One region of the Ensifer sp. EB106-03-01-XG145 genome, then DNA from elsewhere that is predicted to be linked to it. Evidence: predicted binding sites of a transcription regulator. Region 1 holds the regulator's gene; the other holds the start of a gene.
What was found. The regulator LexA, encoded in region 1, represses DNA repair genes until DNA is damaged. The targets are predictions, from matches to a motif close to TGTTCNNNNTGTGTTCNG.
Positions count from the first base shown of each region.

Region 2: a site for LexA is predicted at 6,245-6,262, ahead of recA (recombinase RecA). Genes of this name have one in related genera too.

Region 1 is NZ_JBYTEC010000001.1:1,738,433-1,753,193, reverse strand. It holds gene AC3WWH_RS08575 (DNA polymerase III subunit delta') at 1-548, opposite strand, end outside; gene tmk (dTMP kinase) at 545-1,225, opposite strand; gene AC3WWH_RS08565 (D-alanyl-D-alanine carboxypeptidase family protein) at 1,450-2,610, opposite strand; gene AC3WWH_RS08560 (septal ring lytic transglycosylase RlpA family protein) at 2,674-3,705, opposite strand; tRNA gene AC3WWH_RS08555 (tRNA-Ser) at 4,019-4,108, shown strand; gene AC3WWH_RS08550 (hypothetical protein) at 4,255-4,974, opposite strand; gene AC3WWH_RS08545 (hypothetical protein) at 4,983-5,678, opposite strand; gene AC3WWH_RS08540 (hypothetical protein) at 5,938-6,234, shown strand; gene lexA (transcriptional repressor LexA) at 6,480-7,205, shown strand; gene AC3WWH_RS08530 (hypothetical protein) at 7,296-7,628, opposite strand; tRNA gene AC3WWH_RS08525 (tRNA-Cys) at 7,843-7,916, opposite strand; gene AC3WWH_RS08520 (thermonuclease family protein) at 8,069-8,791, opposite strand; gene AC3WWH_RS08515 (hypothetical protein) at 8,952-9,245, opposite strand; tRNA gene AC3WWH_RS08510 (tRNA-Asn) at 9,405-9,479, shown strand; gene AC3WWH_RS08505 (cryptochrome/photolyase family protein) at 9,576-11,024, shown strand; gene AC3WWH_RS08500 (SAM-dependent methyltransferase) at 11,118-12,371, shown strand; gene AC3WWH_RS08495 (SMR family transporter) at 12,452-12,823, shown strand; gene AC3WWH_RS08490 (SMR family transporter) at 12,810-13,136, shown strand; gene AC3WWH_RS08485 (SDR family NAD(P)-dependent oxidoreductase) at 13,124-13,963, opposite strand; gene AC3WWH_RS08480 (cysteine synthase A) at 14,268-14,761, shown strand, end outside.
Region 2 is NZ_JBYTEC010000010.1:130,988-145,748, forward strand. It holds gene AC3WWH_RS22540 (flagellar biosynthetic protein FliO) at 98-1,099, opposite strand; gene cckA (cell cycle histidine kinase CckA) at 1,364-3,991, shown strand; gene AC3WWH_RS22550 (pseudouridine-5'-phosphate glycosidase) at 4,091-5,020, opposite strand; gene AC3WWH_RS22555 (carbohydrate kinase family protein) at 5,052-5,999, opposite strand; gene recA (recombinase RecA) at 6,321-7,412, shown strand; gene alaS (alanine--tRNA ligase) at 7,641-10,304, shown strand; gene AC3WWH_RS22570 (SulP family inorganic anion transporter) at 10,401-12,059, opposite strand; gene AC3WWH_RS22575 (AraC family transcriptional regulator) at 12,250-13,101, shown strand; gene AC3WWH_RS22580 (GNAT family N-acetyltransferase) at 13,339-13,800, opposite strand; gene AC3WWH_RS22585 (NADP-dependent isocitrate dehydrogenase) at 13,933-14,761, opposite strand, start outside.

The DNA.
Region 1 (14,761 bases):
GTCGGCAACAGTTTTCCGGGCGCATGCGTCAGCACCAGGAAGAGCGAGCGGTGCGGCGGCTCCTCGAGGATCTTCAGGATGGCATTGGCCGCATTCCGGTTGAGGTCGTCCGCCGGGTCGATGATGACGATGCGCCAGTTGCCCGTACCTGACGTCTGGCTGAAGAACTTGCCGGCGCGTCGGACCTCGTCAACGGTGATCGCGCCCTTCGCCCTGCCCGTCTTCTCATCGATCGGGCGGCTCAGGTGCAAGAGATTGTGCGAGGCGCCCGAGGCGAGCTGCCGCCCGATGGCGGAAGCCGGATCGGGATCGGAAATCGCTTCAGGCGCTTCCGCGGGTTCCGGATGTTTCAGGATGTGATGCGCAAAGCGAAAGGCAAGCGTCGCCTTACCAATCCCCTCCGGCCCTTCGATCAGGATCGCGTGGTGTCCCTTGCCGGAGCGATAGCTCTGCGCCAGGAAGCTTTCCGCCTGTTCGTGGCCGAACAGTCGATTGTTCTCGGCGGGCGCGATGGCGCCATCCAGGACGCCGCCTCTTTCCGCGCTCATGACACGACTTCCTCGGTCGACGTGTCGGTGCCGTCGCCATGCGGCAGGAGGGCCTCGACGAGGGAAAGCACCTCGGTGGCGATGGCCTCGACAGGCTGCGTCGCATCGACGACCCGGCATCGCTCGGAATCGCGCCTGGCGATATCGAGAAAGGCGTCCCGCCGTTTCTCATGCGTCTCCAGCTGCTCCTTCTCGAAACGATCAGGATTGTCGTCCCCGGCGCGGCGTTGCGCCCGCTCGAGGCCGATGCTCGCCGGCAGATCGAAAATCACGGTCCGATCCGGCACGACACCGTTGATCGCCACACGCTCCAGACTTTCGACGAAGCTTTGCTCCAGGTTGCCGGTGATGCCCTGATAGACGCGCGAAGAATCCATGAAACGGTCGCACAGCACGATCGTACCCTTGTCGAGCGCCGGCCGGATGACCTCTTCGACATGATCGCTCCGGGCCGCTGCAAAGAGGATCGCCTCCATCCTGACCCCGAAGGCCTCCGCGGCTCCCGAAAGAAGCACGTGGCGCACCGCTTCGGCGCCGGCTGAACCGCCAGGCTCGCGTGTCGTCAGCACCTCGTAGCCGCGCCCGCGCAGGGATTCGGCAAGAAGACGAAGCTGCGTCGACTTGCCGGCACCTTCCCCACCTTCGAATGTTACGAACAGACCTTTTTTCAGCGACACCATGCGTTCCCATATCGGCATGCGACCCAGGTCACGATGATTTCAGGTCGAATCGACCTGAAATCATCGTGACCTGTTCTAATAAGCTAGAGCGGAACGCGGGCGGAAAACCGCGCACACTTTCCTCATTCCGCTCTGGCCCTGTTTAACCGATTGGTCCGCCGTGTGAAACCGTCAGGTGGCGATGAATTGGCAGGAACCGCCCTCGCCGCAACCAGCTGCGGCTAAATCCAGAAAAACAGCAGTTCCTGCAGCGCATCGAGAGCACGGCTGGTCAGCGTGCCCTGCCCGACGGCGTTGGCGGTCTTGACCGGCACTTCGCGCAGCAGCTTCTCGCCGTTCCACAATTTGACGACGCCGACTTCCGTCCCCGCAGTTACCGGCGCCCGCAAGGGCCACTTATAGACGATCCGCGCCGTCAGCCGTTCCGGATTGTCGACCGGCAAAAGCACGTCGACCGGACCGCCGGCAACCAAGGCGACGTGGGCGGCATCGCCGCCATAGACGGCCGCTTCGCCAATCGCCTCCCCGTCGGCAAAAATCCGCTTCTTCTCGAAGGCGGTCATTGCCCAATCGAGCACCTTGCGGCTCTCCTCGATGCGCTCCTTGTCGGTTTCGAGACCGCCCATGGCGAGATAGACCCGGCGGTCGCCGCGCTGCAGCGAAGCGGCCAGGGAGAAACCGAAGCCTTCGGCAAAGCCGGTCGCCAGGCCGTCCACACCGATATTGGCCGCGATCAGCGGGTTCTTATTGCGTTGCAGGATCTTGTTCCATTCGAACTCCGGCTGCGAATAGAGCCTGTAGAGATCGGGATGTGCCTCGTGGAGGTGCCGAATGAGCGTTACCAGTTCGCTCATCGTGATCTGGTTGCCGGGATCCGGGAGCCCAGTGGCATTGCGGAACGTCGCAACCGGCATGCCAAGCTCGCGCGCGCGCGCCGTCATCCGCTCGGCAAAAGCGCCCTCATTCCCGGTCATGCCTTCAGCAAGGATAATGCAGGCATCGTTGGCAAGCTGGACCGCCACACCCTGCAGGAGGTCGGCGACGCGGATGCGGGATTTCAATGCGGCAAACATCGTCGAGGTGCCGGCGGGCGCACCGCCGGTGCGCCAGGCGTGCTCGGACACCTCGAAGGTGGTTTCGGCGGAAAGCTCGCCCTTGCCGAGAGCCTCGGCCACGACCTCCATCGTCATCAATTTGGCGAGCGATGCAGGCGGTATCGGTTGATTTTCGGCGCGTGAGAAAAGCACGGTGCCGGTTTCGGCATCGACAAGCAGGATCTGCTTTGCCTTGGTATCGAAAGCGGGCGCCGGTGTCTGCGCGAATACGGCGCCTGTAAACAGCGCAACGCCGAAAAACACCGCCGAAAACATCTTCATGCGCATGGGAAACTCCGGTTTCCCCTTGGGCATAGCAGCGTGGTCATTTTGGCACAACGCCGCCTGCGGTTAACGGACAGAACCGCTTGCTTTCTGGCGCTTGGCGTAATCGACAATCACTTGGGGGGTAAGCTGCTTCCGGTCGACCATAATCGCTTCAAACGGCGATTCGGCGTCGCTGACGCGGACTTCGACGTAAGCTGCAGCATAGGCCATGTTGCCATCGGGCATCGGGATGAACTCGGGCCGCTCACGCGGGATCGGGCCGATTTCCGGCAGCATCACGAACTCGTTCAGCGATTGCGGCTGGGCGAACTGCGGCACGGGAGCTGCGAGCGCCGTCACCGGTTCGCCAACATCGAGCGAGGCCTTTGCGGGGACGGTGATCGTGCCAAGGCTCTGTTTGCGGAACGGCTCGTTGGAGGCGACCATTACGCCGGTCGCGATCTGGCCTTCCGGCATCACGCTCGGGCCACGTTCGCCCTTCTGAACGTAGGACGCCATCAGATAGGGCATGTCGTTGCCTTCAAGCGGCGCGCGGCCGACATATTGCACGCGCACCTGCGCGCTGCCCTTGCGCTTGATATCGAGCATGTCGGCCGTCTTCGAGGAAACGTCGATGATCCGGCCGAATTCATAGGGGCCGCGATCGTTGACGCGCACAATGACGGACGTACCGTTTTCCATGTTGGTGACGCGCGCGTAGCTCGGCAGCGGGAACGTCGGATGGGCGGCCGACAGATGGGCCTTGTCATAGACCTCGCCGTTGGCGGTCAGGCGACCATGAAAGGCCGAGCCGTACCAGGAAGCCGTACCGGTCTTGTTGTAGCCGAAGTCTTCCCTCGGCTGATACCACTTGCCCTTGACCTGATAGGCCTTGCCGACCTGATAGCGTCCGCCGCCCTTGGGGATGTTGTTACCGGTGGCAACGCGCGGGCTCGCCTTCACGCCGTAAACGGATTCGGCGAAGTATTCCTTGCCCCGCGGCTTCTTTTTGATGCTCGACGTGGATCCGCAGGCCGCGAGCGTTACGCACAGCGCAGGAATTGCCGCAAGGCGCAGTCCCTTGACCAGATATGCCGCATTTTTACTGGATGTCATCTGTCCCACAACATCGATCGAATAAGCCGTACTCGAAACCTTCCGCTCGTGCCCCCAGCGGGAATCTCGGCGTCCCGAAACGGAACAGTCGATTAAACATGACAGCAACAAGGCGAAAATGCGAACTCATCCACAGATCAGCGCCGGATTTCATGCGTTATGGTTTACAGATGGTTACCGGCGGAGCGTGCCCGCGCACTCCAGTCCGGCCATCGAGAAAATCTTTCAGCGACGCATGTTAAATCTTGCAAAGCGACAGGGCTTCGCGCAATAACGCCGTGCCCGGTAAGCAGTTGACTGCGACTTCAGGCAAGGACAGGTGGCCGAGTGGTTTAAGGCTCTGGTCTTGAAAACCAGCGTACGGGAAACCGTACCGTGGGTTCGAATCCCACCCTGTCCGCCATTTTCCCAAGAAATATAGTCCGACGATGGACCGCCATCCCTGGCGGTGCTTCATTTTAACGAGCGCTTGTCGGCAGGCGTCAGCGCCGTGTGGTTCGCCTCGGGCAGACGACGACTGGGCCCTCCGCCTTTCACTCAAGCCGCAGGTTAGAGGCTGAACGGATCACGCGCTGAGCGTTTCTCGCTCGGCGCGTTGAACGGATCGGACTTCTTCTCCTTGGATTTGCGGCCCTCGTCGGCGATGATCTCATCCACGGCTCGCTGGCATTTCAGGAGTTCTTCCGCCGCCGGGCCGGTGCCGCGCAGACTGAGGTTTGCGACAACGCGATCGTCAAAGGCGATCGCCAACGTCCTTTTGCGCACGAACCCCGTCAGGAATTCCGCATCGGTGACGTTCACGAACAGGAACTTGCCGCTCTCGTCGCCGGCGGCGGTCGCCGCCGCACTCCAGGGATCGCTCTTGTCGAAGCGGAACGTCAGGTCATAGTCCTTGCCGACCTCGAGCGACTTCCAGTCGTCGCTGGCGAAACTCATGTAGAGTGGCGATTCGGAGCCCTTGGGATAGAACCCCAGGCGCAGCCTGATTCCGCCTTCGAATATCGACGTGATGAAACACGAGCCTTCCATCGACGTGTCGGAAGCAACGGTCCAGCCGCCGACTTCCTTCCATTTGATGATCTCGGACTCCTCAGCCACGGCCGGTCCCGTGGCCATCAGACAGCTCACCAACCCGAACAGCAATCTACGCATGCAAAACCCCCGTTTGCCCGCATTTTGATAGGTCGCCGCGTGACTGTCGAGGGTGGGTGACCCGCACCCATGCAAAATTTTAGGAATATTCACCTCTCCCCGCGGACCGACGCTCACGCCAAAGATCACATGGCAAAGGGATCTTTCGACGACTTGGTCTGGCCGCCGCCAGCAAAGGGGTCATTGTTTGGCGCATTCCCGCCGGCGCCCGCAAACGGATCGGCGGCCGCCCCCTGCCCGCCGTTTGGCATCAACGCAATCACCGCCTCCTGGCATTTGAACATCTCGCTGACGGCCTTCATCGAATCGCGCAGGCTGAGGCTCGCCACGACGCGCCCTTCGAACGCCAGCGCCAGCGTGTTCTTGCGCACGAATTCGGTGAAGAAGTCGGTGTTGGAGAAGTTGACGACCAGAGCCTTCGAGCCTGTGAGGTCCACGCCGAACGCGACAGCCGGCCACTGGCGGCCACGGTCGAGCTGCAAGGCGACGTCATACTCCCGCTGCGGCTCGATCGATTTCCAGTCGGCATTGCCGATCGAAAGAAACGCCAGGTTCGCCGATCCTCTCGGGTAAAAGCCGATTCGAAGGATCATTCCGGCGTCGTAGCTCGTCGCCGCATAGCACGAGCCGCCCAAGGACGGATCGGAGCCCACCGTCCAGGCATTGACCTCCTTCCAGATATTCGAACGCCCTTCTTCAGCAGAGGCCGCTCCCGCCGCCACCAACAGACAGAGAACCGCCAACGACAATCTACGCATGCAATCACCCCATTTTTCCCGCAAAGTTATCGTTTTTTTACTACCTGTCGAGACGTGCGACATCTTCACAACACGGATTTGTGCACGCCCGTAGCGAGGCCGCGACTTGGCGCAACCCATGCGATTGCGGCAAGGACGGCGCGCCAGGCTGAGGCGGCTTCGCCGCTGCGTGCCCCTGGCGCAAAACGGCCACAGCCTGCACCCAAAGAGCTGTTGAACACATGACAGTGATCGCCAAGCTTGCTGGACTTCGGAACGAAAGCGCGGTTCACATCGTTAACCGCCCCGTAGTCCCACCCTTGCATCAAAGTGGACGATCACCGTGCTTGCCGCCCTGCTTCTCGCTTCGATAGTCGCATCGCCTAATATGCCTGACGTCAAGCTCAGCGCCGCCACGGTGGACGAACTTCAGACCGATTTCGAGAGCGCCGTGCCATGCCATCAGATCGATGGACGCAAGGTGTGGAAGGGTGCGATCGCGTTCTACATCCAGTCGTTCGTCTATGATGGCGACAGGCCGGTCGCGACCGATGCGGCGGATGCCGTACTTCCAGAAGACAACAGCGCCGAGACGGTGAAGGAATTCGAAGACGCGTGCGCCGCCACGCAGCCGGCCTAGCCTCTTTGCACAAAAACGCTCGCGATTCGTTCGAATCGCCGTGCGTCGCGTAATGCGCTACGCCGCCGCCCTCCGTTTGGGCACGATCATCGCCCAAAGCCGCTCTGCTCCCGTAAAAGTGACCAATCGACACGCACAGACGCGCCAATTGTCTGAGTTCACGGAATTTTAGGCACTTGCGGAACACATATGGAACAGATAGTGTCTGTTCTTGATTTGTTTCACGCCTCTGGGAGCGACGTGCCATGCTGACCCGCAAGCAACAGGAATTGCTTCTCTTCATTCACGAACGCATGAAGGAGTCGGGCGTCCCACCATCTTTCGATGAAATGAAGGATGCGCTCGACCTGGCGTCGAAGTCCGGCATTCACCGCCTGATCACGGCACTCGAAGAACGCGGGTTCATTCGCCGTCTGCCGAACCGGGCTCGCGCGCTCGAGGTCATCAAGCTTCCGGAGGCTTACGTATCCAGCCAGCAGCAGCCCCGCCGCGGCTTCTCGCCCAGCGTGATCGAGGGCAGCCTCGGCAAGCCGCCAGTGGCCGCTCCTGCCGCACCGCCGAAGCCCGCGCCCGTGGCCGACAACACATCGGTTTCCGTGCCGGTCATGGGCCGCATCGCTGCCGGTGTGCCGATCTCGGCCATCCAGAATAACACGCACGACATTACCGTTCCGCTCGACATGATCGGCAACGGCGAACACTACGCTCTCGAAGTCAAGGGCGATTCGATGATCGAAGCCGGCATCTTCGACGGCGACACCGTGATCATCCGCAATGGCAATACGGCCAATCCCGGCGATATCATCGTGGCGCTCGTGGATGATGAGGAAGCGACGCTGAAGCGCTTCCGGCGCAAGGGCGCATCGATCGCGCTCGAAGCCGCGAACCCTGCCTACGAAACAAGGATTTTTGGGCCCGATCGGGTGAAGATCCAGGGCAAGCTCGTCGGGCTGATCCGCCGCTACCACTGATTCCGAGGGAAACCTGGCATCCGACCGAGCCTCGCCACCGCTTGCGGCTGCGAGGCTCTGTTTATTGAAGGCGACCTGAAGGCACGCCTCTTACTCGTGGATGGTGTACTCGCCGAGCTCGCAGAGGTCCTGCATGTCTTCGGTCGTATCGAGGCCGGAGCCTTCTTCGAACTCGAAGCGCATGTCGTACTTGCAGACCTCCCGGCCGTCGGCGATGGTGATCTCCATGTCTTCCCCTGGGTTCAGCACCTGCCGGCCGAAAACATCGTCTTCCCACTCGTTGACGCCCACAGGCGACGTATAGAAGTTCGTCAGCACTGCGCCCGTGTTGTTCTTCAGCTTGAAAACCAGATCCTCTGCCTGCGCCTCAAATGTGGTCGCAGCGAAGAGGGCCAAGGCCGTCAGGACAAGTTTCGTCTTCATATATGCCATTGCCTCCGTTTTGATGATGACGGACGCTACCGATGCGGCTGATGTCAGCGGAGTCATCGTTCCCCCTCTACCGATTTCACCGAAGCGATAAGATCCGATAGTGGCTTAGAAGACGTGGCTTGTGCGGGCGTGTGGAGGCAAACACACACAATCGCTCTGCCCTGAGGCAGAACGTCTATCCGCACTAAAATGAGGTGAGAGTTATTGGAGGCCTCGCCCGGAATTGAACCGGGGTACAAGGATTTGCAGTCCTCTGCGTCACCACTCCGCCACGAGGCCTCACAGCTCGGATAACCGAGCGTTGGCGCGGATTTAGAATGATTGCAGAAAAACCGCAAGAGGCATTTTCCGAAAAACGCGCCGTCGATTTGTAAGACGGATACTTTCCACAGAGCGATCGCGAACCTCCGCCGATCGCATCTGGGGTGGCCTCAACACCAGGGCGTCGCGTGTCCTGTCCACGGCCGCACCAGCCCCTCGGATACGAGCACACGCCCGATAGACTGGTCGCCGCGGGTGACCAGCCGCAGCTTTTCACCGGCCTTGGCATCCTGACGGCCGCTCGCCGTTTCCAGCCTGAAGTCACCCGCATTCAACAATTCGCGCAGGCGCTGCTTGGCATAGAAGCCGCGCGAACGTTCCTTGTCGCAGCTTGCCTGGCGAATACGCGGCGCATCGACGTCTGCGACGCGGATCGTTTCGCCGTGGTACAGGAAGGTGGCGCCGTCGATCACGCAGTTGTCGTTGCGAATCCCGCAGAAATAAAACTGATCCGTGCGAACGGATGCCGTCTTCACTTCCTCACTGGGCCGCACCACGGGTGTCGGCGCCTTGGCGCCGACGTCAACGGACGGCACCGGAGCGGCAAGGGCAACTCTTGTCACCGGATTCGGCTTCCGCTTCTCCGCCTGTTGCGCGGGACGCTCGTCCGCTTTCTGCGCGACACGAACGGGCTTCGGCCTCGACTCGTGTCGGGACGTGGACGCGACCACGTCCGATACCACCGGCCAATGTTTCAGTTCGGCGCGATGATCGTAAGCGACCACGCCGCCGACAGTGAGTGCGGCGGCCAGATACCACGGCGCCATACCGCCTTGTTTGCCCCTGCTCCGACCGGAATTCCGGCTTCGACGTTTCGTAGTGGCTTTGGCCATGCGTCCCCATCCTGATTCGCGACCGCATTATGCGTTTGATGGGTTGCCGAAAAGTTTTCGGCGGCCTCCCTCAACAAAGGGTTCAGCCGCTTCGCTGGGAATCAATTGGCAGAGAATCGAAGCCGAGGCATCCGGGACGGTTGACCGCAATAGCTCCGGTTCACGAGCCGTTCGAAGAATTGGCTCGTCCGCGCCAGCGCGCCCACCAGACAGCCAGCCGACGCCGGCGACGGCGGACGGATGGGATATCGTGCGAAAGCACGATGAGGCCCAACGGTATCATCCAGAAGCCGAGCACCGGCAGAAAGCCGAGAAAACCAAAGAAGATCAGGAGCGAGCCCAACAGGATACGCAGCAGTGGCGATTCCGGCAGCGTGATGCGCCACTTCCCGAGCACGATCTGACGCGTCTGCGGATCAATCCCGAAATGCGTCTGCTTCCTGTTTTTATTCATCATTCCCTATCCGGCATCTTTTCCCACAATTGGGGACTTCTCCACAGCCTGGCAACCGAACTTGTCATTTTTTTTGAAAAAACCGCTTGGCAAATCGGAAAAGCATGCGTATTAGCAGCCTCACTTCTGAAGCGCACAGCGAAACAGCGGCGCGGATGATCCCTGGTAGCTCAGCGGTAGAGCATTCGACTGTTAATCGACAGGTCGCCGGTTCGAATCCGGCCCGGGGAGCCAGTTTCGAAAAGAGCCATTTGCAGAAATGCGAATGGCTCTTTTTTCATTTTGCACCTAAGTTCCCCCGGTGATCAATCCCAGTCCTAGATAGCACCTATGACAAAGGCGGCGCCCATCATCGTCTGGTTCCGCAAGGACCTGCGCCTTGGCGACAACAGGGCCCTTGCGGCTGCGGCCAATGAGGCTGCCGTCATTCCGCTCTATATCCGGGAGCCGAACGAAAGCGGCAACGGTCCGCTGGGCACGGCGCAGCAATGGTGGCTGCACCATTCGCTGGAAGCGTTGGGGGCTCGACTGGGCCGGATCGGCTCGCGACTCATTCTCCGCTCCGGCGACCCACTGGACGTCCTCAGCGAGATGGCGCGCCTATCGGGAGCGAAGCGCGTCCATTGGAATCGCCGCTACGACCCGTGCGGCATCGCCACCGATACGGCCCTGAAGAAAGCACTCGCAGCTCAGGGCATCGCGGCCGAGAGCTTTGCCGGGCAATTGCTGCACGAACCCATGCGCTTGTTGACGACGACCGGTAGGCCCTATCGCGTCTTCACGCCTTTCTGGCGCGCGCTCGAAGCGAAGGTTGAGCCGGATCCGCCGATCGACGAGCCGCAAAAGATCGCGACGCCGGAAAGCTGGCCCGCTTCAGAACAGCTTGACGCGTGGTCGCTTCTGCCAACGAAACCGAACTGGGCAGCGACGTTCAGTGAAATATGGATGCCGGGGGAAAAAGGCGCGACCACCCGCCTCGACGAATTTATCGACGAAAAGCTTGCAGACTACAAAGTGCGCCGGGACCGTCCAGAGGCTGACGGCACATCCCTGCTCTCTCCTCACCTCGCCTTCGGAGAAATCTCGCCAGCGCAGGTCTGGCACGCGACGCAGGGAATCGAGACCGATGGCGGTGAAGGTGTTGCCACCTTTCGCAAGGAGATCGCGTGGCGCGAATTCTCCTACCATCTGTTGTTTCACTATCCCGAACTCCCGCGTCGCAATCTCGATCGCCGGTTCGATCGTTTCCGCTGGCTGAACGACGACGGCGATTTTTCCCGCTGGACCAAGGGTTTGACCGGATTCCCGATCGTGGACGCCGGCATGCGACAGCTCTGGCGGCATGGCTACATGCACAATCGCGTGCGCATGATCGCCGCCTCGTTCCTCATCAAGGACCTGCTGATCGACTGGCGGAAAGGCGAGCATTGGTTTCGCGACACCCTCGTGGATGCGGATCCGGCCAACAACGCCGCAAGCTGGCAATGGGTCGCTGGGTCGGGCGCGGATGCTGCGCCGTTCTTCCGGATTTTCAATCCTGTTCTCCAAGGCGAAAAATTCGACCCGGATGGAGCCTATGTGAAGCGATTCATACCGGAACTCGATCGGCTTGAGCCACGCTACATCCATCGCCCCTTTGCGGCTCCGGCTGCCGTGCTTTCGGGCGCCGGCATCGAGCTTGGCGCAACCTATCCAAAGCCGATCGTCGACCACGCCCTTGCGCGGGATCGGGCGCTTGCAGCGTTCCGCGAGATCACAAGCCCGCCGAGAGAACCGTAACGGATACAGGCCCCCGGTAGAAATCCATGGTTGGCGTCTCGAGCGATTGCCGCTAGGCTCACCTTACGGATGCAACAGCTGAGGGGGTGGTGTATGCGTGAGCTGGAAGCAAGTCTCGCCGCGTTCAACGGCGCACAGGAGCTTTCCGCCGAGAATCTCTCGATGGTCCTGCGGGATTTCCCATTGAAGGCACGCATGGTGCTCAGCGCGCTCGTGCATCTTCAGGCCGGGACATTGATGCTCACGGTGCCGGATGGCCGCAAACTGGTGATCAGGGGCAAGAGAGCGGGCCCAAGCGCGATCCTCACCTTGAACAACTGGAACCTGCCGCAACGCGCCGTGACAGGCGGCACGATCGGGGCGGCCGAAAGCTATATCGACGGCGACTGGGACAGTCCCGATGTCGGCGCTTTTCTCGAGCTCTTCCTCGTCAATGCCGAGATCGGCAAGCACTTCCCGAACCGGGCGCGCGGCCTGCTTCACCTTGTCGAAAAGTTCCTGCATTGGCGGAATGCCAATACGAAGTCCGGCGCACGCCGCAACATCTCCGCTCACTACGACCTCGGCAACGCCTTCTACAGCGAATGGCTGGATCCGAGCATGACCTATTCGTCCGCACTCTACGCCACCGGTGCCAACGACCTTCGCTCCGCGCAGGCGGCCAAATATCGCGCACTGGCGGAAGCCATCAACCTGCGCGCCGGCGACCACGTGCTGGAGATCGGCTGCGGCTGGGGAGGCTTTGCGGAATTCGCGGCGAGCGAGATCGGCTGCAAGGTGACCGGGTTGACGATCAGCCGCGAGCAACTGGCCTTCGCCCGCGAACGCATCCACCGGGCTGGCCTTGCCGACCGCGTCGAACTGAAATTCCAGGACTACCGCGAGGAAAAAGGCACCTATGACCGCATCGTCTCGATCGAAATGTTCGAGGCGGTCGGCGAAAAGTTCTGGGCGACCTATTTCTCACAGCTCAAGCGATGCCTGAAGCCCGGCGGCAAGGCCGGCCTGCAGATCATCACCATCAAGCCCGAAGCCTATGAGGAATACCGCGCCAATCCGGACTTCATCCAGAAATACGTTTTCCCGGGCGGAATGCTGCCGACGCGCGAACATCTCATCGACCTTGGCCGCCATGTCGGCCTGCGCATGATCAACGATTTCGGCTTCGGCATCGATTACGCCCGGACACTCGGCGAATGGCGCGAGCGCTTCTGGTCGGTCTGGAACAGGATCGAGCCGCTCGGCTTCGACCTGCGCTTCAAGCGGCTGTGGGAGTTCTATTTCTACTACTGCGAAGCCGGCTTTCGCGCCCGCAACATCGATGTCCGGCAAATCGTCTTCGAATAGGGATGCGCATCGCGCGTCTTTACCGCGTCACGCGTTGCGCTTAAGAGGCGGTCGTTCCAATTCTCTTTTGAAGGTTCCGCATGCGCCTTGCATGGTTTTTCCTCGCGCTCGCCATCGCGACCGAAGTGGTGGGGCTGACGGTGATGAAGGCCGCCTCTTCGAGCGGCTCTTATCTCGGCCACATCGTCATGTATGTCTCGATCGCGCTTTCCTACGTCTTCCTGGCCAAGGCCGTGAAGACGATCTCCGTTGGCGTCGCCTATGCGATATGGGAAGGTTCAGGCGTCGCGATCATCACGCTGGTTTCCGTCTTCGTCTTCGGCCATGTGTTGACCGGACGCGAAATGCTGGGGCTTTCGATGGCGATCGTCGGCATATTGCTCGTCAATGCCGGCGAACGCCATGACGAAGCCGAAGCCGCGGTGGAAGGAGCAGCCAATGAGCGCGCCTAGCATCTACTTCGCCTTGGCCGTGATGGCAGGCATCCTCGATGTCGCCGCCAACCTCGCCTCGACGAAATCGGAAGGGTTTGCCCGACGCGGCTGGGGCGCCCTCTCCATCCTGCTGGTGCTTGCCGCCTTCGCGCTGCTTGCCGAGGCCATCAAGGGCATGGAACTCGCTATCGCCTATGCCGTGCTTGGCGCGACCGGCATCTTCGGAACGGCCATCTGCGGACGGCTGCTCTTCGGACAGAAACTGAAGCCGATCGGCTGGGTCGGGCTTGGCCTCATCTTCGGCGCCGTGCTGGTGCTTCACACGGCCTGACGCCGATGCTCGCCGGAACCGGCGTGCTTCTTCGCTTCTCTTGCCTCGGTCACGACACCCGTCAGCCGCCTGATAAGAGCGAAATAGAGGCTATAGGGCAGCAGACGCATGAGCTTCACCGCATAGGTGAAATGCCGCGGAAAGGTGATTTCGAAGCGTCGGGACTTCAAACCCGCGATGATGCGATCCGCCGCCTGTTCGGAGGTGACGAGAGCCGGGCGCGGAAAGCGGATTCGTGCGGTGCCGGGCGTATCGACAAAGCCGGGGCAGATGATCTGCAGGCGGATGCCGATCCGATCGAGATCAAACTTGAGGCTTTCGGCCATATTGATCAGCGCAGCCTTGGAGGCACCGTAGGCGGCGCTGGTGGGCAATCCGCCATAGCCGGCGACGGAAGACACGATGGCGATGTGGCCGAAGCCCTGCGCCTTCATATGCGCGACGGCCGGCAGCAGGCAGTTGACCACCCCATTGAGATTGACTGCGAAACTCTTCTCGAAGGCTTCGCGATGGAGATCATCGCCTCGCACCGGGACGGCCACTCCGGCATTGAGGATCACCAATGACAGGTGGCCATGATCGTACTCGATCGCAGCCAACACGCGCTCCATGTCCTTTGGGTCGGTGACGTCGCCGTCGAGAACCGTGATCCTTCCGTCACCCGCCGCCTCATGCTGCAGGTCCACCAGCTTCTCGTGACTTCTGGCGGTGACGACCACCGAATAGCCTTCGCGCACCAACTTGAGCGCCAGCGCCCGCCCGATACCCGCGCTCGCGCCGGTAACCCAAGCCAGTTTATGTTCGGATTTCGCAGACTGAATACTCATCACTCACTCCTCGGCACGCGCCGGGAAACACGCACGCATCTCCTTGTGGGCGAAAAAGACTTGCCCGGCCCTTCATCGCGGCAACGCTCCTTGCCGCTGAGCCCCACATGCCTTGGAGACGATTTTTGTTCGGGACAGAGCGGCGGCGAAACGCTATTTCTTGCCTGAAGTGCAGGCTGAGCCGAAAACACGCCAACATTTCGGCGGTCCGGGATCGTTGTTGATTTTCGTCAGCCGCCGTTCGTATTTCCCTGGTACGTGTCGCCCTGCCCCGGCGCCTGTCCTCAAACACGAGGTTCTGAAAATGGCCATCCTACCGTCCGTCCTCGAAGCGATCGGCAACACACCCTTGATTCGGCTGAAGGCCGTGTCGGAGGCCACGGGCTGCGACATCCTCGGCAAGGCCGAGTTCCTCAATCCGGGGCAATCGGTGAAAGACCGCGCCGCACTCTGGATCATCCGGCAAGCGGAACGGAGCGGACAGTTGCGCCCGGGCGGGGTCATCGTCGAAGGCACGGCCGGCAACACCGGCATCGGGCTCGCGCTGGTCGGCCAGGCACTTGGCTATCGCACCGTCATCGTCATTCCGGAAACCCAGAGCCAGGAAAAGAAGGACGCCTTGCGGCTGCTTGGCGCCGAGCTCGTCGAAGTGCCGGCCGTTCCCTACAAGAACCCCAACAACTACGTGAAGATCTCCGGCCGGCTCGCCGAGCAACTGGCGAAGACCGAGCCGAACGGCGCCATCTGGGCCAACCAGTTCGACAACGTCGCCAACCGTGACGCGCACGTCGAAACCAC
Region 2 (14,761 bases), on a different contig from region 1:
AAGGCGCGGCTCAAACCGCGCCTTTTTCTTTTGGACCGATTGCTTACCAAGGGTGGACCGCTTCGCGATGCCCAGCGGCGTCACCCGCGAGGGGAAGCTATGGCTTCCGGCCGGCCGAGATATCGGCCAGCATACGGTTCATTTCTTCTTCGATGGTCGGCTCCTTGCGGCCGCCTTCGGCGCCGGGGGCGCCAAGCGTCGGCTCCTGACGGCCGGATGGCGCCAGGGAGCGGCTCTCCGGTGCCACCATGTTCGTGGAGGCAACGGTGACTGGGTTCGGTACTGTGGCCGGGCCAAGACGCTGCAGGTCGCCGCTGATCTCCGCATCGAGCAGGCGCTCGAAATCCGTGAGGGCAGTGGCCGGCGTCGGCTGGGGCTGCTGGATGGTGGGGGCCGGGCGCTGCAACTGCACGGGTTGTACGGGGATTGGCTGCGCCTGGACTTGCTGGACCGCCGGTGCGGACCTGTTTATGGCGATTTCGAAGTTCGACTGGGGCGCCGAAGCGGCCGTGACAGCCGGGATTTCCGGAGCCTGCTGCACGGACGGACGGACAGGCGGACGTTGTTCGGCCGCAAGGACGGGTGCGGCGACCGGGCGCTGCTCCACGACAACGCGCGGCGGCGCGGCCGGCTCGATACGGGTGACCGGTTGTTCCTCCGGTTGGGCAACGGGGCGGACCGGCGTTACGGCGGCGACGGTTTCAGCTTCAAGCGAAGGTGCGGCTTGTTGCGGAAGCTCTCGCGTTGCCGGCCGGCTGTCCACTGCCAGCGGTTCCTCAATCTTGCGCTCCGCGACGGCCGCGCGCTCCTCGGGCGCACCGATCCGGCTCTCGATGACGATATCCGTCGGGCCGCCGATCATGATCAGATGTTCGACATCATCGCGGCGCACGAGCACCAGGCGGCGACGGGTGTCGACGGCAGCGGCATCGAGCACGGCAAGGCGCGGCTGGCGGTTCTTGCCGCCGCGAATGAAGGGCGAGGAGGGGCGATTGCGCATGATCCAGAGCACGGCCACGAGGCAGAGAAGTCCGATCGCGACGGCTGCGGCGGCGATGACGAACCGGCTGCCATTGTCTGCGATGATCGTTTCCATCATAGGCTGAACTCCTTCTGCCTTTCGAGTGCCAGTATTTGACGGCTTTTTTCGGGCCCGGACAAGGACTTCGCCGACATTCCCTGTGAATTGGCTGCAATGCTTCCGCAGAGGTGCTTTTTGCTGTTATCTCTGATTGTTAAAGATGATTCTTGTCCGAATGATCGAGGGCGTATCGGGAATGACCGATTTCGCCCGGTGGATTACGCGGATACCGGCCGGAAGTGCCGGCCCGCGCGCGCGGTGCCGGCCGCATAAGAGGATCCGATGACGAAATTGCGGCAGTCAGGCGACTACCAGATGCCGGTTGTTGACCGTGGCGTCAGGCCAGGCACCGTGCTGCGGATCGTTCTGCTCGCGATCGTCCTCACCGTGTCAGCCATCGCCTTCGTGATCTTCAAGAACGAGATGGAAAACGAGATCGTTCTCGGCATCCTCGGCGTTCTTGCCATGGTCGGCATCTTCTTCCTCGTCTCCTCCGTCATCGGCTTCATCGAGGTCATGCCGCAGTCGCGCCCGGACGAACTGGCGCGCGCCTTTCTCGATGCCCATGAGGACGGCACGATCGTCACCGACCGCAAGGGCCGGATCATCTACGCCAACGCCGCCTATGGCGCGCTGACGGGTGCCAAGAGCGCCGCCGGCATCCAGTCGCTGGAAACCATCCTGTCGCGCAATCGCGAGGCGACGGAAGCGATCTATCGGCTGACGAACGGTCTACACGAGGGCAAGCAGGGGCATGAGGAATTCCGCCTGCTGAAGCCGCTCGCGACCAGCACCTCCAGCGGCTCCGGCGCCCATTGGTTCCGGCTGAAGGCGCGGGTGCTGCCGCTCGAAGACAGCGAGCGCAATCCGCTTTATCTCTGGCAGATTGCCGACATTACGGCGGAGCGCGACGACCAGGAGCGCTTCTTCAAGGAACTGCAGAACGCGATCGACTATCTCGACCACGCGCCGGCCGGCTTCTTCTCTGCCGGGCGCAAGGGCGAGATCTTCTACATCAATGCCACGCTCGCCGATTGGCTCGGCATCGACCTGACCAAGTTCCAGCCGGGGTCGATCAGCATCGGCGACCTGGTGGCCGGCGAGGGGCTGACGCTGGTTCAGGCCGTGCAGGCGGAGCCTGGCCTGAAGAAAACCAAGATGCTCGACCTCGATCTGCGCAAGCTGAACGGCCAGAGCCTGCCGGTGCGCATGATCCACCGGGTCTCCTCGACGCGCGACGGGGCACCCGGCGAAAGCCGCACCATCGTCATGTCGCGCGAAGGCGGCGAGGACAACGAGCAATCGGCGTCGAGCGCGGCAATGCGCTTTACCCGCTTCTTCAACAATACGCCGATGGCGATCGCCTCCGTCGATGGCAATGGCCGGATTCTGCGCACCAACGCGCCGTTCCTGAAGCTCTTCTCCGGCCTCGTCTCGCAGGACGAGGTCGAGCGCGGAGCGCTGATCGAAGCCGTGGTGCACGAAACCGAAAAGGGCCGTCTGCACGAGGCGCTGGCGGCAGCCAAGGACCGGCAGGGTGACATCGCGCCGATCGATGCGCTGCACCCGAAGGATGGTGAGCGCCACTTCCGCTTCTATATCAACGCCGTAATCGACCAGAGCGATCAGTCGCCAGAGGAAGCGGCAATCATCCATGCGCTTGAAATCACCGAGCAGAAGGCGCTCGAGAACCAGATGGCGCAGACCCAGAAGATGAACGCTGTGGGCACGCTCGCCGGCGGCATCGCGCACGACTTCAACAACGTACTGACGGCGATCCTGCTGTCGTCCGACCACCTGCTCCTGTCGGCCCGTACGGCAGATCCGAGCTTTGCCGATCTCATGGAGATCAAGCGCAACGCCAACCGCGCTGCAGTGCTTGTGCGCCAATTGCTCGCCTTCTCGCGCAAGCAGACGATGCGGCCGACGGTGCTCAATATGACGGATGTGATCGGCGACCTGCGCATGCTGGTCGACCGCATGACCGGAACCAACGTCAAGGTCGAGGTGGACTATGGCCGCGATCTTTGGCCGGTCAAGACCGATCTCGGCCAGTTCGAACAGGTGCTGCTGAACCTGGCGGTCAATGCCCGCGACGCAATGCCGGAGGGCGGCACGATCACCCTTCGGACGCGCAACCTGCCTGCCGCCGAGGTTGCCGCCTTCGGACGACGCGAGTTGCCGGACGACGATTTCGTGATGGTCGAGGTCGCCGACCAGGGGACCGGCATCCCGCCTGAGATCCTCGACAAGATTTTCGAGCCGTTCTTCACCACCAAGGAAGTCGGCAAGGGCACTGGTCTCGGCCTGTCGATGGTCTATGGCATCATCAAGCAGTCGGGCGGTTACATCTATCCGGAATCGGAAGTCGGCAAGGGTACGACCTTCCGCATCCTGCTGCCGCGCCACATCGAGGTGCCGGTAGCGGTCGAAGAGACCAACCCGGCGGCGACAGAAACGGCGGAGGCGGCTCCGGCGCGGGTAGCGCAGACAATTGCAGCACCGGCGGCAAAGACCGAGGAGCCGGCCGATCTCACCGGGGATTCGGCCGTCGTCCTGCTTGTCGAGGACGAGGAGGCGGTACGCCGCGGCGGCAAGCGCATGCTGGAAACGCGCGGCTACACAGTCTACGAGGCGGGCTCCGGCGTCGAAGCGCTCGATATCATGGAAGAGCTCGATGGCGCGGTGGATATCGTCGTCTCTGACGTGGTGATGCCCGAGATGGACGGACCGACGCTGCTGACCGAACTGCGGAAGAAGTATCCAGACCTGAAGTTCATCTTCGTTTCCGGCTATGCCGAAGACGCCTTTGCCCGCAACCTGCCGGCGGATGCGAAATTCGGCTTCCTGCCGAAGCCGTTCTCGCTGAAGCAGCTCGCAGTCTCCGTGCGCGAAATGCTCGACTCCTAGATCAGCGGTCTGACACTGAAATCATCAGCCGGTGGAAGCCGGACATGAAAAAGCCCGGCGCTTGCGTGCCGGGCTTTTTCGTCTGGTATCCTATCGGAATTACTTGGCGTTGAGCGCGACCGCGATCTCGCCGGCAAGGCGCGCATTGTTCTCGACCAGCGCGATGTTGGTCTCGAGGCTGCGGCCTTCGGTCATGTGGAAGAGATTGTCGAGCAGGTAAGGCGTGACGGCCTTGCCGGTGATCTCATCGCTCTCGGCATTGTCGAGCGCGCGGGCGATGTAGATTTCCATCTCTTCGCGCGGGATTTCGCTTTCCTCCGGCACCGGATTGGCTACCAGCATGCCGCCGTCGACGCCGAGCAGTTCGCGCATGTTCTGGAAGTTGGCGATCGCCGCCGGGCTGTTCAGCATCAGCGGGCTCTTGAGGCCGCTGTCGCGCGACCAGAAGGCCGGGAAGACTTCGCTGTCATAGGTGACGACGGGGACACCGCGGGTTTCGAGCACTTCGAGCGTCTTCGGAATGTCGAGGATCGCCTTGGCGCCGGCGCAGACGACGATGACGCCGGTGCGGGCAAGTTCGTCGAGGTCGGCGGAGACGTCGAAGCTGAGTTCGGCGCCGCGGTGCACGCCACCGATGCCGCCGGTCGCAAAGACGCGGATGCCGGCGCGGGCAGCCGCAATCATCGTCGCGGCGACGGTGGTTGCGCCCGTGCGGCGCTCGGCGATCGCGAAGGCGAGGTCGGCGCGCGAGACCTTCATCGCACCTTCCGTCTTCGCCAACTCCTCGAGCTTGGCGTCATCAAGGCCGATATGCAGCACGCCATGGATGACGGCGATCGTTGCCGGCACGGCACCCTGTTCGCGGATGATCGCTTCGACGCTGCGGGCCATGTTCAGATTGCCGGGATAGGGCATGCCATGGGTGATGATGGTCGATTCCAGCGCCACGATCGGCGCGCCACGCGCCTTGGCGGCTGCGACCTCGTCGGAATATGCCATCGGCAGGGAGGGAGAAGCGGGTTTGGTCATGGTCTTTCCTTGGGAGTTCTGCTGGCAATTGTCATGACAGCATTTGGGGCGTGGGCACAAGAGCCAGCGCCTGTTCGAGATTGGCCGCGGACATCTCTTCGGATGCGGCCAAGGGAGAGCGCAATGTGATTCCGGCGGCTGCGATGCCGTGCCGCAGGCACTCGGTCAGATTGCAGCCGGCGAGGCGCGCGGAGAGGAAGCCGGAGGCAAGCGCATCACCGGCGCCGGTCACGTCGGCCAGTGCCGGGAGCGCCGGCGGAACGGCAACGCAGATGCTGTCGCCATCGAAGGCGACGACCGCGCGGCCGCCGCGTGTGACCACGCCGCCATTGAGGCCCGCGCTTCTCAAAAGCGCCGGCCATGCTTCCGCCTCGGCCGCGTCCTTGCCGGTCAGCGCCCGTGCCTCGGATTCATTCATGAACAGGAAGGAGAGATGGGGGAGGCACGGCCGGTAGCGGATGACCTTGGCGGGCGAAACGGCAATGCCGGCGACGAGGCGCCCGTTGCCCGCGGCCGACTGGACCAGCGCGGCGATCGTTTCCTCCGGCAGGTTGGCGTCCGTCAGCACGAGCCTGCTCGTGGCGACGACATCGCGGAGCGCCCGGCGTTGCAATTGTCGCGGCGAGAACAGCCGGTAGAGTTCCATGTCGGCGAGCGCGATCACCAGATTGCCGTCGTTTTCAAGGATCGCGGTGTAGCTCGGCGTCTGGCGATCGAGAAAGGTGAGGGGGCTGTCGATGACCCCTGCTGCGGCCGCCGCCGCCGTCACCATCTCGCCGGCGGCATCGCCGCCGCGAGTGCTGATCATGCGCACGCCATGGCCAAGGCGCGCAAGGTTGCGGGCCGCGTTGAAGCCGCCACCGCCAGCCTCTTCGAACCAGGTGCCGGGATTGCTGGAACCCGGTGTGGTCGTCCCCGATATGCGGCCGCGCCTGTCGATATGCGCTCCGCCGAAGACGGCGATTTCAGCTTCCGTCATGAATGTTCCTCTGCTTGGCCCATCGGCCGAAATATCTGTTGGCTTTCTGCAATGGCCGAGGTCCAAATTCCAAGGACCCATGCGCCCGATCTCTTCGTCTCAGGCGAATCGGCCAAGCCCTGAGGGGCAGGTTTGAAGACGTACTGCGCGCATTTGAGAACCTATGGTTTCAATCCCGTGAACATGAAAAGAACGAAACCAAGATAATCATTGTTTTTCAATATATTGTCCTGCTCTTGCAAATACGGAACAAAACATGTACAAAAACTCCTGCGGCGGCTTCATTGCCTCGGTAGCTTCAATAACCTAAAGGTGGACCAAATGGCACAAAACTCTTTGCGGCTCGTAGAGGACAAATCGGTGGATAAAAGCAAGGCACTTGAAGCGGCACTTTCCCAGATCGAACGGTCGTTCGGCAAGGGATCGATCATGAAGCTCGGTGGGAAGGACAGCATCATCGAGATCGAAACCGTCTCGACGGGTTCTCTCAGCCTCGACATCGCGCTCGGCATCGGCGGCCTGCCGAAGGGCCGCATCGTTGAAATTTACGGCCCGGAAAGCTCGGGTAAGACGACGCTGGCGCTGCAGACGATCGCCGAAGCACAGAAGAAGGGCGGCATCTGCGCCTTCGTCGACGCCGAACACGCGCTCGATCCGATCTATGCGCGCAAGCTCGGTGTCGATCTCGAAAACCTCCTGATCTCGCAGCCGGACACCGGCGAGCAGGCGCTTGAGATCACCGACACGCTGGTGCGCTCCGGTGCGATCGACGTTCTCGTCGTCGACTCCGTCGCAGCGCTTGTGCCGCGCGCCGAAATCGAAGGCGAAATGGGCGACAGCCTGCCGGGCATGCAGGCACGCCTGATGAGCCAGGCGCTGCGCAAGCTGACCGCGTCGATCTCCAAGTCGAACTGCATGGTCATCTTCATCAACCAGATCCGCATGAAGATCGGCGTCATGTTCGGTTCGCCGGAAACCACCACCGGCGGCAACGCGCTGAAGTTCTACGCCTCGGTCCGCCTCGACATCCGCCGCATCGGTTCGGTCAAGGAGCGCGAAGAGGTCGTCGGCAACCAGACCCGTGTCAAGGTCGTCAAGAACAAGATGGCGCCGCCCTTCAAGCAGGTCGAGTTCGACATCATGTATGGCGAAGGCGTTTCCAAGACCGGCGAACTCGTCGATCTCGGCGTCAAGGCCGGCATCGTCGAGAAATCCGGTGCCTGGTTCTCCTATAACAGCCAGCGCCTCGGCCAGGGCCGCGAGAACGCCAAGACGTTCCTGCGCGACAACCCGGACCTGGCGCGTGAGATCGAGACGGCGCTGCGCCAGAACGCCGGCCTGATCGCCGACCGGTTCCTCGAAAACGGCGGCCCGGAACCCGACGACGGCAGCGACGACGCCGCCGAGGCGTGAAACACCAGGAACTGAAGCTTCCGGAGAACCGGTCGTCCTATGACGGCCGGTTTTTTGCTGCCGTCTGGACAGTATGATACGTGAACGATAAAAGCCTTTGGTTCCGGCGACCGAGGGCGTTGGAGGGCGTGGCCATCATGGATGGCCACGGGGTTTAAGGACAATGGCTTAGTGGCGCGGCAGATGCCGGATCCGGGCCGGAATCGGTGCTTTAGAATAGGACGCAAGATGAGCGGCGTGAATGAAATCCGGTCGACCTTTCTCGACTATTTCCGCAGGAACGGTCATGAGGTCGTGTCGTCGAGCCCGTTGGTGCCGCGCAACGACCCGACATTGATGTTCACCAATGCCGGCATGGTGCAGTTCAAGAACGTCTTCACCGGCCTGGAACAGCGTCCCTATTCGACGGCCGTGACCGCGCAGAAATGCGTGCGCGCCGGCGGCAAGCACAACGACCTCGACAATGTCGGCTACACCGCGCGCCATCACACCTTCTTCGAAATGCTCGGCAACTTCTCCTTTGGCGATTACTTCAAGGAGAAAGCCATCGAGCTTGCCTGGAACCTGATCACTAGGGAATACGGCCTCGACGCCAAGCGCCTGCTGGTCACGGTCTACCACACCGACGACGAAGCCTTCGATCTCTGGAAGAAGATCGCCGGCTTCTCCGACGACCGCATCATCCGCATTCCGACGAGCGACAACTTCTGGGCCATGGGCGATACCGGGCCCTGCGGCCCATGCTCGGAAATCTTCTACGACCATGGCGACCATATCTGGGGTGGACCGCCCGGCTCGGCCGACGAGGACGGTGACCGTTTCATCGAGATCTGGAACCTCGTCTTCATGCAGTACGAGCAGATCACCAAGGAAGAGCGGGTCAACCTGCCGCGTCCGTCGATCGACACCGGCATGGGCCTCGAGCGCCTGGCAGCGGTGCTGCAGGGCCAGCACGACAACTACGACATCGACCTTTTCCGCGCCCTGATCGCAGCTTCCGAGGAAGCAACCGGCGTCAAGGCCGAGGGCGACCAGCGCGCCAGCCATCGTGTCATTGCCGACCATCTGCGTTCGTCCGCTTTCCTGATTGCCGACGGCGTGCTGCCGTCGAACGAGGGCCGCGGTTACGTGCTGCGCCGCATCATGCGCCGCGCCATGCGCCACGCGCAATTGCTCGGTGCCCGGGATCCGTTGATGTGGAAGCTCTTGCCGGCGCTGGTCGGCCAGATGGGCCGCGCCTATCCGGAACTGATGCGCGCAGAAGCGCTGATCTCCGAGACGCTGAAGCTTGAGGAAACCCGCTTCCGCAAGACGCTGGAGCGCGGTCTGAACTTGCTTTCGGACGCATCTGCCGATCTCTCGGAAGGCGACCAGTTCAACGGCGAAACCGCCTTCAAGCTCTACGACACCTACGGCTTCCCGCTCGACCTGACCCAGGACGCCCTGCGCGCCAAGGGCATCACCGTCGATACCGACGCCTTCTCTGTCGCCATGGAGCGCCAGAAGGCCGAAGCCCGCGCCAACTGGGCCGGCTCGGGCGAAGCGGCGACCGAGACGATCTGGTTCGAGCTCAAGGAAAAGCACGGCGCCACCGACTTCCTCGGCTATGACACCGAGACCGCCGAAGGCGTGATCCAGGCGATCGTGCGCGACGGCGCCGTCGTCGCTTCGGCAGCCAAGGGCGACACGGTCCAGGTGGTGCTCAACCAGACGCCGTTCTACGGCGAATCGGGCGGCCAGATGGGCGACACCGGCACGATCACCACCGAAACCGGCAAGCTTGTCGTGACCGACACGCAGAAGCGCGGCGAGGGGCTCTTCGTTCATTTCGCGACCGTTGCTGAAGGTACGGTGAAGACCGGCGACGCCGCGCAGCTCGACGTCGACCATGCGCGCCGCTCGCGCCTGCGCGCCAACCACTCGGCAACCCACCTGCTGCATGAGGCGCTGCGCGAAGTGCTCGGCACCCATGTCGCCCAGAAGGGCTCGCTGGTAGCCCCGGAACGCCTGCGCTTCGACGTTTCGCATCCGAAGCCGATGACGGCGGAAGAGCTGAAGATCGTGGAGGAAATGGCCAACGAGATCATCGTGCAGAACACGCCGGTGACCACGCGCCTGATGAGCGTCGACGATGCGATCGCCGAAGGCGCGATGGCACTCTTTGGCGAGAAGTATGGCGACGAAGTGCGCGTCGTCTCGATGGGCCGCGGCATTCACGGTTCCAAGGCCAACCGCGCCTATTCCGTCGAGCTTTGCGGCGGTACCCACGTGTCGGCCACCGGTGACATCGGTCTCGTCCGTGTCGTTTCGGAAAGCGCAGTCGGCGCCGGCGTTCGCCGCATCGAGGCGCTGACCGGCGAAGCCGCACGCGCCTATCTCAACGAGCAGGACGAGCGCGTGAAGACACTCGCCAACACGCTGAAGGTTCAGCCGGGCGACGTGCTCGGCCGCGTCGAGGCGCTGCTCGACGAACGCCGCAAGCTGGAACGCGAACTGACCGAAGCCAAGAAGAAGCTGGCGCTCGGCGGTGGCGGCGAGGCGGGTTCCGCCGACGCAGCCCGCGACATCGCTGGCGTTCGTTTCCTCGGCAAGGTCGTCTCGGGCGTCGAGCCCAAGGATCTGAAGAGCCTTGCCGATGACGGCAAGAAGAGCCTCGGCTCTGGCGTCGTCGCTTTCGTCGGCGTGTCCGGCGATGGCAAGGCGAGTGCGGTCGTGGCCGTCACCGACGATCTGACCTCGAAGCTCAGCGCCGTCGACCTCGTTCGCGTCGCATCAGCCGCGCTCGGCGGCAAGGGTGGCGGCGGACGTCCTGACATGGCCCAGGCCGGTGGTCCGGATGGTGAGAAGGCGGCCGAAGCCATCGAGGCCGTGGCCGTTGCACTGGCCGGGTAACCGTCAAAGACAGAAACTAGAAGGGCGCCACTTCGGCGCCCTTTTTTGTTCGATGTCCTCAAATTGTTAGAAAACGTCGGCATCGCTCTGAATTCTCTATTCTTTCGTCGCACCGCGGATGTTGTCGAGCGCAAGTTCGATGGACGCAAACGTTGCGACACGTGGCTCGTGCACGTCGTGGCTCGCCAGCATGCGCCGGACTTGGTGCGAGGCGCCGGTAACGATGAAGCGCACGCCGGTCCGTTCGGCCTTTCGGACGGTGCCTTCGATCACGTTAGCCGCGGTTGAATCCATGAAAGGCACGTCGCTGCAATCAAGAATGAAGTTGCGGCGCTGGTCGGCAATCCGGTCCAGCACCGAGCCAACAGTTGCCGCGGAGCCGAAGAAGAAGACGCCGGAAATGTGATAGATCACCGTATCCGGGTCGTCGGCGGCAACGGGATGTTCCTCGGCGCCATTTTCTTCCGCGCTGGATCCTGGGCGCTTCGCTTTGCCGATGGCGATGCTCTTGGCCATACGGTCGATGAAGAGAACGGCTCCAAGCGCGAAGCCGACGACGATACCTTCGGTCAGATCGCGAAAGACGACGATGGCAAAGGTGGCGAGCAGCACCACGGCATCGCCGCCTGATGATCGCAACAACGCCATGAAGGCCGGCTTCTCGACCATGTTCCAGGCGACGACCGCAAGCATGCCGGCAAGGGCTGCAAGCGGGATATAGCTTGCAAGTGGAGCAGCCACCAGCATGAAAGCGAGAAGGAAAGCCGCGTGCAGCATGCCCGACACCGGACTGGTGCCGCCGGCCCGCACATTCGTCGCCGTGCGTGCGATGGTGCCGGTGACGCAGATGCCGCCGAAGAGTGCCGAACCGATGTTGGCAATGCCCTGGCCGATCAGTTCGACGCTGGAGCGATGACGCCGGCCGGTCATGCCGTCAGCGACGACGGCGGAAAGCAGGGATTCGATGGCTCCGAGCAGCGCGAACGAAACTGCATCCGGGAAGACCGCAGCGACCCGGTCGAAGGATAACGGCGGCAGCGCCGGCCTCGGCAGGCCGCCGGGGATGCCGCCAAAGCGGGTGCCGATCGTTTCGGTCGGCAGGTGTAACAGGGCGACGGCGACAGATGCGACGGCGATCGCGATCAGCATGCCCGGCCAATGCGGCCTCAGCTTGCGTAGGACGAAGATAACAGCAATCGTCAGTGCTGCGGTTGCCACGGTCGGCGGGTTGATCGTGTCGATCGCGGCAGCGAGGGCGGTGATCTTGTCGAGGAAGGGGCCGGGCTCATTGCCCTCAAGCGTGATCCCGAGAAGATCGCGCAGCTGGCTTGCGAAGATGATCACCGCGATGCCGGCGGTAAAGCCAACGGTGACGGGATAGGGAATGAACTTGATGTATTTGCCGAGCCGCAAATAGCCGGCAGCAATCAGCATCACCCCGGCCATCATCGTCGCCAGCAGGAGACCGTCGACGCCGTGGCGATTGACCGTGGCAGCGACCAGCACGATGAAGGCGCCAGCCGGACCGCCGATCTGGGAGCGGCTGCCGCCGAGGAAGGAGACAAGAAAGCCGCCGACAATGGCGGTATAGAGGCCGCGATCAGGCGTGACGCCCGATGCGATGGCGATCGCCATCGACAGGGGCAAGGCAACGATTGCGACAGTGAGGCCGGCGATCGCGTCGGCGCGCAGGCGGGCGCCGTCATATCCTTCAGTGAAAACGCTTACGATCTTCGGAACAAGAGTATCGGTCATCGGCTGGGCCTTCGGCCAGAAGAGTTCCGTCCGGTGGATCCCGGGCGGAGCCTGCAAGACGGCAATGATAATAGAGCTAGCTTGAGTCGCGGCGCTTGCAAAATTGTGGCGGTACGCCGGAGAAGTCCGCAGGATTTGTCAAATTGATCTATGGTCTACCGATCCGTGAGCAAAGCGCGAAAGGGTAGACATGGACGATCGGGTAGCGTGGGCGACCTATGAACGGCGCCTGCACAGGGTCAGCGACTACATTTATGGCCATCTCGACGGCGATCTCGACCTCGATCGTCTCTCCGAGATCGCCTGTCTATCGCCGCACCACTGGCACCGCATCTATCGTGCGGTCCATGGCGAGACGCTGGCCGCAACCGTGAAGCGGCTGCGACTGCAGCGGGCCTCGGCCGATCTCGCCCAGTCCGATCTTCCTGTCGAAGCGATCGCGCAGCGCTCTGGCTACCCCAATCTCCAATCCTTCAACCGCACCTTCAAGGGAGCTTACGGGCTGCCGCCGGCGCGCTACCGGAAGGAGGGCAGCCATGTCGCCTTTGAAACCGCGTCAACGGAAGGAATCCCTGATATGTATGAAGTCACCCTCAAGGAGGTCGAGGCCTTCGACCTCGTCGGCGTCGCCCATAGCGGCTCCTACATGGAGATCGGGCGGGCGTTCGAGACGCTCTACGGAACCTTGTTCTCGCGCCAGCTGTTCCGGCCGGACATGGAGATGATCGGCATCTACCTCGACGACCCCGAACTGGTTCCGACCGACAAGCTGCGCTCCTTCGCCTGCGTCAGCGTTCGCGAACAGATGCCGGTGGAGACGCCGCTGACACCGCAGCACCTCGACGGCGGCCGCTACGCCGTGCTGCGCCACAAGGGTCCCTATGCGGATATGCCGAACGCTTACCAATGGCTCTACGGCACCTGGCTGCCACAGTCAGATCGTGAAATCCGCGACAGCCTGATGTTCGAGAAGTATCTCAACAATCCCCGCGAAGTGGCGCCGACGGAGCTTTTGAGCGAGATCTACCTGCCGCTGAAGTGAGGCTTGCAAGACGTCGGTGGTCGGTTGCGATCGGCGAAGTGGAACACCTCTGAACGGCCGACAAGGTTTCAAGCCTTGTCTGCCTTTTCCTGATGGCACCTGCCGATCCAAGCGCAGACATCCGGCCACACAAACAAGAAGGGCCGGCTGAGCCGACCTCTCCTCGTCCGCCATTTTGCAGTGCCGGTACATCCGTGGCCAGCAATCGCATGCTATCGAGCCGTCGGCTTTCGCCCCTCACGGCCCGCAAGGCTTGATCAACTTGCTCATATTGATGCCGGTAACGCGAAAACCTGCGACATCGTAGACGTGTTTGGCACGTCGATTGTTCTCCGCGACACGCAGCTTTATCTGCTTAAAGCCTTTCGCTGAAAGCTCGGTTTCGAGCGCATTGAGGGCCTGCTTGGCGAAACCTTGCCCCTGCTGGCTGGCAAGGATGTGGAAATCGCTGATGAAGACCGAATGGCCGGCGAGGTCTGGTCTATACCAGAGGTAGCCTATGAGGCTGGAATCGGTCTCATTGATCACACAGAGCAGCACGTTGCCCGGCGTCTTCACGCCCTGCGGCAGATCTTGTGCGATTTCACGTCTTGCCTGCACCAGCGCGTCAGCGTCGGAAAAGCCGTAGTTGGCCGAAATTTCAATGGCGTAGTCCGGAATGAAATAGTCGAGATAGGCCGGGTATTCGCTATCAAGCATCGGTCTGAATGAGATCATCGGTCGTTCCCGTAAGGGCTTGCCGCCGCGGAGATCAGCTGAGCGACGGTGCTGGTAAAAAAGAAACCCGGCGCATGGCCGGGTTCCGTGTTTTTCGAAGTGTCTGGCGCCCTATCAGGCAGCCATGGCCTTCTGCAGGTTCTCGTCGATCTTGTCGAGGAAGCCGGTGGTCGAGAGCCACGGCTGATCGGGACCGATGAGCAGCGCCAGGTCCTTGGTCATGAAGCCGGATTCGACGGTGTCGACGCAAACCTTCTCAAGCGTGTCGGCGAACTTCGCGAGTTCGGCATTGCCGTCGAGCTTGGCGCGGTGCGCAAGGCCACGGGTCCAGGCGAAGATCGAGGCGATCGAGTTGGTCGAGGTTTCCTCGCCCTTCTGGTGCTGGCGGTAGTGGCGGGTAACCGTGCCGTGGGCAGCTTCGGCTTCGACCGTCTTGCCATCCGGCGTCATCAGAACCGAGGTCATCAGGCCGAGCGAGCCGAAGCCCTGGGCCACGATGTCCGACTGCACGTCGCCGTCGTAGTTCTTGCACGCCCAGACGTAACCGCCGGACCACTTCAGAGCGGAGGCGACCATGTCGTCGATCAGGCGGTGTTCGTACCAGATCTTCAGTTCCTTGAACTTCTCGGCGAATTCTTCCTCGAAGACCTTCTGGAAGATGTCCTTGAAGCGGCCGTCATAGACCTTGAGGATGGTGTTCTTGGTCGAGAGGTAGACCGGAACCTTGCGCTGGATGCCGTAGTTGAACGAAGCACGCGCGAATTCGGTGATCGAATCGTCGAGGTTGTACATGCCCATGGCAACACCGGCCGACGGTGCGTCGAAGACGTCGTATTCGATTTCCTTGCCGTCTTCGCCGACGAACTTCATCGTCAGCTTGCCCTTGCCCGGGAACTTGAAGTCGGTGGCGCGGTACTGGTCGCCGAAGGCATGACGGCCGACG